2 linked regions of the Telluria mixta genome follow. The protein of the gene in region 1 interacts with the protein of each later gene in a pairwise test. Links are inferred from orthologs where the notes say so. Each region holds a gene or a part of one and is shown in the gene's direction. Other genes may lie near its edges.

What was found.
Region 2: the proteins of P0M04_RS17380 (region 1) and P0M04_RS18630 interact in binary tests that used the Escherichia coli proteins (3 or more experiments, as listed by UniProt). The link is inferred for Telluria mixta from one-to-one orthologs.

What each region holds. Positions count from the first base shown.
Region 1 is NZ_CP119520.1:3,913,700-3,917,392, forward strand. The notes cover bases 200-3,575. They hold P0M04_RS17380 (2-oxoglutarate dehydrogenase E1 component), read left to right. Parts: upstream 200-519; coding sequence 520-3,375; downstream 3,376-3,575. Other genes in these bases: P0M04_RS17375 (PepSY-associated TM helix domain-containing protein), read right to left, coding at 200-220; odhB (2-oxoglutarate dehydrogenase complex dihydrolipoyllysine-residue succinyltransferase), read left to right, coding at 3,446-3,575. In the rest of the region: more of P0M04_RS17375, read right to left, coding at 1-199; more of odhB, read left to right, coding at 3,576-3,693. UniProt on the Escherichia coli protein: E1 component of the 2-oxoglutarate dehydrogenase (OGDH) complex which catalyzes the decarboxylation of 2-oxoglutarate, the first step in the conversion of 2-oxoglutarate to succinyl-CoA and CO(2).
Region 2 is NZ_CP119520.1:4,178,074-4,181,384, reverse strand. The notes cover bases 131-3,124. They hold P0M04_RS18630 (ATP-binding cassette domain-containing protein), read left to right. Parts: upstream 131-640; coding sequence 641-2,608; downstream 2,609-3,124. Other genes in these bases: P0M04_RS18625 (chemotaxis protein CheW), read right to left, coding at 2,605-3,069; prmB (50S ribosomal protein L3 N(5)-glutamine methyltransferase), read left to right, coding at 131-517. Outside these bases: more of prmB, read left to right, coding at 1-130; P0M04_RS18620 (HDOD domain-containing protein), read left to right, coding at 3,222-3,311. UniProt on the Escherichia coli protein: Genetic data indicate it may be involved in ribosome assembly or function.

The sequences.
Region 1 (3,693 bases):
GCAACGGTGGCAAGGTCGCCTTCTGGCGCGTGACGGCCGGCTTTGCTTCGATCTGGGAGGCGTGGTTCAGGGTGAAACCGGTGATCGCGAACAGCAGCATGGCCATCAGGCACAGGGCGGAACTGATCCAGTGCCATTGATGCAACTGGCGCAGGAATGTGGCGCGGCGCACGCCTGGGAGCGCAGTGGAAGGGGAGGAGGTCGAGCCGGTCGGGTGCATACGCAAATGATAACGATTATCATTTAGCAGGTCAACCGCTGGTTCATGATTTAGTTGACAAGGTGAAAAAAAGTAATATCGGAATGAATAAAATGTCGATGCGGGGTCGGCGGCCGGCGAATCCTTGCGTTACAATACCGTGCGCCAATGGGCAGGTCGGCCGCATTGATTTGCCTTTAGAGTCCTTCCCCCACAACTTGATATGAAGTAAGTGCGATCCGCTAACCGGTCAGGCCGTGTCGCGGAAGGTTAGATTAACCCGCCCTAAAATCGCGAAACGCGAAGAAAGGTGAGCAAGAATGATGCAACAATATAACGCCAACTCGTACCTGTTCGGCGGTAATGCGCCGTACGTGGAAGAGTTGTACGAAGCGTACCTGAACAATCCGGGTTCCGTGCCGGACAACTGGCGCGCCTATTTCGACGCGATGCAGCACATGCCTGCCGTCGACGGTACCGCCAAGCCGGACGTGGATCACTCGTCCGTGATCGCTTCGTTCGCCGAGCGCGCCAAGCAGGGCCCGATCCGCACCGTGACCGCATCGCCGGACGCTGAACTCGGCCGCAAGCGCGTCGCCGTGACCCAGCTGATCGCCGCTTACCGCTACCTCGGCTCGCGCTGGGCCAACCTGGACCCGCTGCAGCGCCAGGAACGTCCGCCGATCCCGGAACTCGATCCGGCCTTCTACGGCTTCACCGAAGCCGACCTGGACACCAAGTTCAACATCAGCAACACCTACTTCGGCCAGGAAGAAGCCTCGCTGCGCGACCTGCTGAACATGTTGCGCGACACCTACTGCCGTTCCATCGGCGCAGAATTCATGTACGTCAGCGATCCGACCGAGAAGCGCTGGCTGCAGGAGAAGCTCGAGTCGATCCGCTCGACCCCGACCTTCACCGCTGAAAAGAAAAAGCACATCCTCGAGCGCCTGACCGCGGCCGAAGGCCTGGAGCGCTACCTCCACACCAAGTACGTCGGCGCCAAGCGCTTCTCGCTGGAAGGCGGCGAATCGTTCATCGCCTCGATGGACGAAGTGATCCGCCGCGCCGGCGAGCACGGCGTGCAGGAAATCGTCATCGGCATGGCCCACCGCGGCCGCCTGAACGTCCTGGTCAACACGCTGGGCAAGGCCCCGTCCGACCTGTTCGAGGAATTCGAAGGCAAGCACGCCGACGACCTGCCGGCCGGCGACGTCAAATACCACCAGGGCTTCTCGAGCGACATCTCGACCCCGGGCGGCCCGGTCCACCTGTCGCTGGCGTTCAACCCGTCGCACCTGGAAATCGTCAACCCGGTCGTGGAAGGTTCGGTCAAGGCGCGCATGGAGCGCCGCGGCGACCGCCAGGGCAAGGAAGTCCTGCCGATCCTCGTGCACGGCGACGCCGCGTTCGCAGGCCAGGGCGTCGTGATGGAAACGCTGAACCTGGCGCAGACCCGCGGCTACGGCACGGGCGGCACGGTTCACATCGTCATCAACAACCAGATCGGCTTCACCACGTCCGACCCGCGCGACGCGCGCTCGACGCTGTACTGCACCGACGTCGTCAAGATGATCGAGGCACCGGTGCTGCACGTGAACGCGGACGATCCGGAAGCCGTCGTGCTGGCCTCGCAGCTGGCGATGGACTACCGCACCGAGTTCCATAAAGACATCGTCGTCGACGTGATCTGCTACCGCAAGCTGGGCCACAACGAGCAGGACACCCCGGCCCTGACCCAGCCGCTGATGTACAAGAAGATCGCCAAGCACCCGGGCACCCGCAAGCTGTACGCGGACAAGCTGGCCGCGCAGGGCACCATTGCCGCCGACGGTGGCGACCAGCTCGTGGCCGCGTACCGCGCCGCGATGGACGCCGGCAAGCACACCGTGGATCCGGTCCTGACCGACTTCAAGAACAAGTACGCCGTCGACTGGGCACCGTTCCTGAACAAGAAGTGGACCGACGCCGCCGACACCGCCGTACCGCTGACCGAGCTGAAACGCCTGGCCCAGCGCATCACGACCGTGCCGGAAAACTTCAAGCTGCACTCGCTCGTCGAGAAAGTGCTGGCCGACCGCGCCAAGATGGGCCAGGGCGAGCTGAACCTCGACTGGGGCATGGGCGAACACCTGGCCTACGCGTCGCTGCTGGCCTCGGGCTACGCCGTCCGCCTGTCGGGCCAGGACGCCGGCCGCGGCACGTTCGTGCACCGTCACGCCGTGCTGCACGACCAGAACCGCGAGCGTTGGGACCAGGGCATCTACCTGCCGCTGGCCAACGTGTCGGACAACCAGGCCAACTTCACCGTCATCGACTCCGTGCTGTCGGAAGAAGCGGTGCTGGGCTTCGAATACGGTTATTCGACCGCCGAGCCGAACACGCTGACGATCTGGGAAGGCCAGTTCGGCGACTTCGTGAACGGTGCGCAGGTCGTGATCGACCAGTTCATCGCCTCGGGCGAAGTGAAGTGGGGCCGCGCGTCGGGTCTCGTCATGATGCTGCCGCACGGCTACGAAGGCCAGGGTCCGGAGCACTCGTCGGCCCGTATCGAGCGTTTCCTGCAGCTGTCCGCCGACCACAACATGCAAGTCGTGCAGCCGACCACGGCCGCGCAGATCTTCCACCTGCTGCGCCGCCAGATGGTGCGCCAGTTCCGCAAGCCGCTCGTCATCTTCACGCCGAAGTCGCTGCTGCGTAACAAGGACGCCGGCTCGCCGCTGACCGACCTGGCCAAGGGCGGCTTCCAGACCGTCATCGGCGAACTGGACGACAAGATCGACGCCAACAAGGTCAAGCGCGTGATCGTCTGCTCGGGCAAGGTGTACTACGACCTGGTCAACTCGCGCAAGACCCGCGGCACGACGGACACCGCCATCGTCCGTATCGAGCAGCTGTACCCGTTCCCGCACAAGGCGTTCCAGGCCGAACTGAAGAAGTTCCCGAACGCGACGGAAGTCGTGTGGGCGCAGGACGAGCCGCAGAACCAGGGTCCGTGGTTCCAGATCCAGCACAACGTGTTCGAAAGCATGGAAGCAGGCCAGCGCCTGGCGTACGCCGGCCGTCCGGCTTCCGCGTCGCCGGCTGTCGGCTACACCGACAAGCACGTTGCGCAGCAGAAGGAACTGCTGGACACGGCGTTCTCGAAACTCAAGGGTTTCGTCCTGACCAAATAAGCAGCGCTCATTGACCCCGCGCCCACGGCGCGGGGTTTTTTGCACAGAATACAAAAACGGAGTTTTTTAAATGGCACAAATCGAAGTCAAGGTCCCCCAATTGTCGGAATCGGTCGCGGAAGCGACCCTGCTGTCGTGGCACAAGAAAGTCGGCGAAGCCGTCGCGCGCGACGAGAACCTGATCGACATCGAGACCGACAAGGTGGTCCTGGAACTGCCGGCCCCGGCCGCCGGCGTGATCGTGCAAATCATCAAGAACGACGGCGGTACCGTCGTGTCGGGTGAAGTCATCGCCATCATCGATACCGAAGCCTCGGC
Region 2 (3,311 bases), 260 kb from region 1 along the record:
TCCGGAAGGCGTCGAGAACGTGCTCGAACTGTGCACCGGTTCCGGCTGCCTGGCGATCATGCTGGCGGACGCGTTCCCGAATGCGGTCGTCGACGCCGTCGACATCTCGAAGGACGCACTGGCCGTGGCCGAGCGCAACATCCGCGACTACAAGCTGGAAGGCCGCGTGAACCCGATCGAGTCCGACCTGTACCAGCACGTGCCGTTCAAGAAGTACGACCTGATCGTGACCAATCCGCCGTACGTGAACAGCGATTCGATGGGCAAGCTGCCGCCGGAGTACCTGCGCGAGCCGCAGATCGCCCTCGCCGGCGGCGAAGACGGCATGGACCTCGTGCGCAAGATCGTCGACGGCGCAGCCGAGCGCCTGAGCCCGGAAGGCGTGCTGATCGTCGAGATCGGCAACGAGCGCGAGTACGCGGAAGCGGCGTTCGGACACCTGGGCCTCACGTGGCTGACCACGAGCCAGGGCGACGATGCGGTGTTTCTGCTGACGGCGGAACAACTCGCCAAATAAGAAAGCACCGTCGTTCCCGGACTAGCCGTCCGCCTTGGCGGGAACCCATACTGAGTCGGCATTTTGATGCTCAGCATGGGTTCCCGCTTCCGCGGGAACGACGTTTTTACGGTAGCTATTGAAATGATCCGATTCTCCAACGTCAGCCTGATGCGCGGCACGAAACCGCTGCTGGAAGACGCCGACCTTACCCTCAATCCCGGCGACAAGATCGGCCTGATCGGCGCGAACGGCGCCGGCAAATCCAGCCTGTTCGCGATGCTGCGCAACGAGCTGCATCCGGACCAGGGGGCGATCGACTTCCCCGCGCGCTGGCGCATGGCCTACGTGGCGCAGGAGACCCCGGCGCTGGACCGTCCCGCCATCGAGTACGCCATCGACGGCGACGCCCACCTGCGCACCCTGCAGGCCGAGCTGGACCGCCTGGAAGCCCTGCCCCACACGACGGAGAACGGCATCGCCATCGGCCACGTCCACTCGGGGCTGGCCGATGCGGACGCGTACACGGTGCAGTCCCGTGCCGAGCAACTGCTGCTGGGCCTGGGATTCTCGCTGGACCAGATGCGCCAGCCCGTCGCCAGCTTCTCGGGCGGCTGGCGCATGCGCCTGAACCTGGCGCAGGCGCTGATGTGCCCGTCCGACCTGCTGCTGCTGGACGAGCCGACCAACCACCTGGACCTCGACGCCATCATCTGGCTCGAGGACTGGCTGAAGCGCTACACGGGCACGCTGATCATCATCTCGCACGACCGCGATTTCCTCGACGAGATCGTGAACGTCATCGTGCACATCGACGAGCGCAAGCTGAAACGCTACTCGGGCAACTACTCGGCGTTCGAGCGCCAGCGCGCCGCGCACCTCGTGCTGGCTGCCGCCGCGTACGAAAAGCAGCAGCGCACGCGCGCCCACCTGCAATCGTTCGTCGACCGCTTCAAGGCCAAGGCGACGAAAGCCCGCCAGGCGCAGAGCCGCATGAAGGCGCTGGCGAAGATGGAAGAACTGGCGCCGCTGCGCGCCGCGGCCGAGTTCTCGTTCGAATTCCGCGACCCGGTCTCGGCGCCGAATCCACTGCTCGTAATGGAAGACGTCGACGCCGGCTATCCGCTGCTCGACGCGCACGGCGACAAGGTCGGCGGCAAGACCATCGTCCACAAGGTGAATTTCTCCCTGCAGACGGGCCAGCGCATCGGCCTCCTCGGCGTGAACGGCGCCGGTAAATCGACGCTGATCAAGACCGTGGCCGGCGACCTCGCGCCGCTGGCCGGCACGGCCACGCTGGGCAAGGGTCTGGTCATCGGCTACTTCGCCCAGCACCAGGTCGAGATGCTGCGCCACGACGAATCGCCGCTGTGGCACCTGCAAAAGATCGCGCCGACCACACGCGAGCAGGAACTGCGCAACTTCCTCGGCGGCTTCAACTTCCCGGGCGATATGGTGACGAGTTCCATCAAGCCGTTCTCCGGCGGCGAGAAGGCACGCCTGGCGCTGGCGCTGATCGTGTGGCAGCGTCCGAACCTGCTGCTGCTGGACGAACCGACCAACCACCTGGACCTGGAAACGCGCGAGGCGCTCACGCTGGCATTGGCGCAGTTCGAAGGCACGCTCGTCGTCGTCTCGCACGACCGCCACCTGCTGCGCGCGACGACCGACCAGTTCATCATCGTGGCCGACGGCCGCCTGCAGCCGTTCGACGGCGACCTGGACGACTACAAGGACTGGCTGTTCCAGACCAAGCTGAAGGCCGATGCCGGCACGAGCGCACCGCTGCCGTCCTCGGCCCCGGCGGCGCCCATCTCCACCGTCGACCGCAAGGAACAGAAGCGCCTGGAAGCGGAAGAGCGCCAGCGCCTGGCCGCGCTGAAGAAGCCGATCGAAAACCGCATCAAGCGGCTGGAAGAGCAGATGGCCAAGCTGAACGCGAAGAAGGCCGACGTCGACGCCCGGCTGCTGGAGCCGGGCATCTACGAAGCGGACAAGAAGGAAGAGCTGAAGAATCTCGTGGCCGACCAGGCGTTCCTGACGCGGGACCTGGGCAATCTCGAGAACGAGTGGCTGGAGCTGCAGGAGCAGCTGGAAAGTTTGGTAGCCTAGGCGACCTGCCGTGCGCCGTCCTTCTTCGGCCGGCGCACCGACATCAGCCGGTCGATATCGACGAGAATCAACCGCCGCGCCCCCAGCTGTCCGAGCCCGATCAGGTAATCGACCTGCGCCTGGTCCGCGCCGGGCACGGGCGACACCTGCTCGGGCGCCAGCGACACGACGCCCGTCACGCCATCCACGACCATCCCCATCGTGCAGGTCGACAGCCTCAGGATGATCACGTCCGTCATCGGGTCGGGCGCGCCGGGCGACGTGCCGCAGGCGGCGCGCATGTCGACGAGCGGCATGATCACGCCGCGCGAGACGGCCACGCCGCCGATGATCTCGCCGGCCGATGTAAACCGCTCGAGTGCTTTGAGCACCCGAAGTTCCTGCACCTTCGCGACGTCGAGCCCGTACTCGAGGCCGCCGAGCGTAAAACTCAGGAATTGGGTGGTGGTCGTCGTAGTCATGTGCATGGCGGATCCTTTCCTCAAGATCGCCATGCTAAGGCGATGACGACCGGAAATTGTTGAGTACAGTCAACAATGAATGAGACATTTCCTACCTTGCGCTCGGCGCTTACGTCCGTACAATGTTCGGAATTGACCTAAGGGGGATGACGATGTTCCGGTGGCTGCATAGCCTGTTTTCCAGCCCGGCCGCTGCGCCGCCGCAGCCGGTTGCCGAACCTGTACCCGTCCCTGCCCCCGCG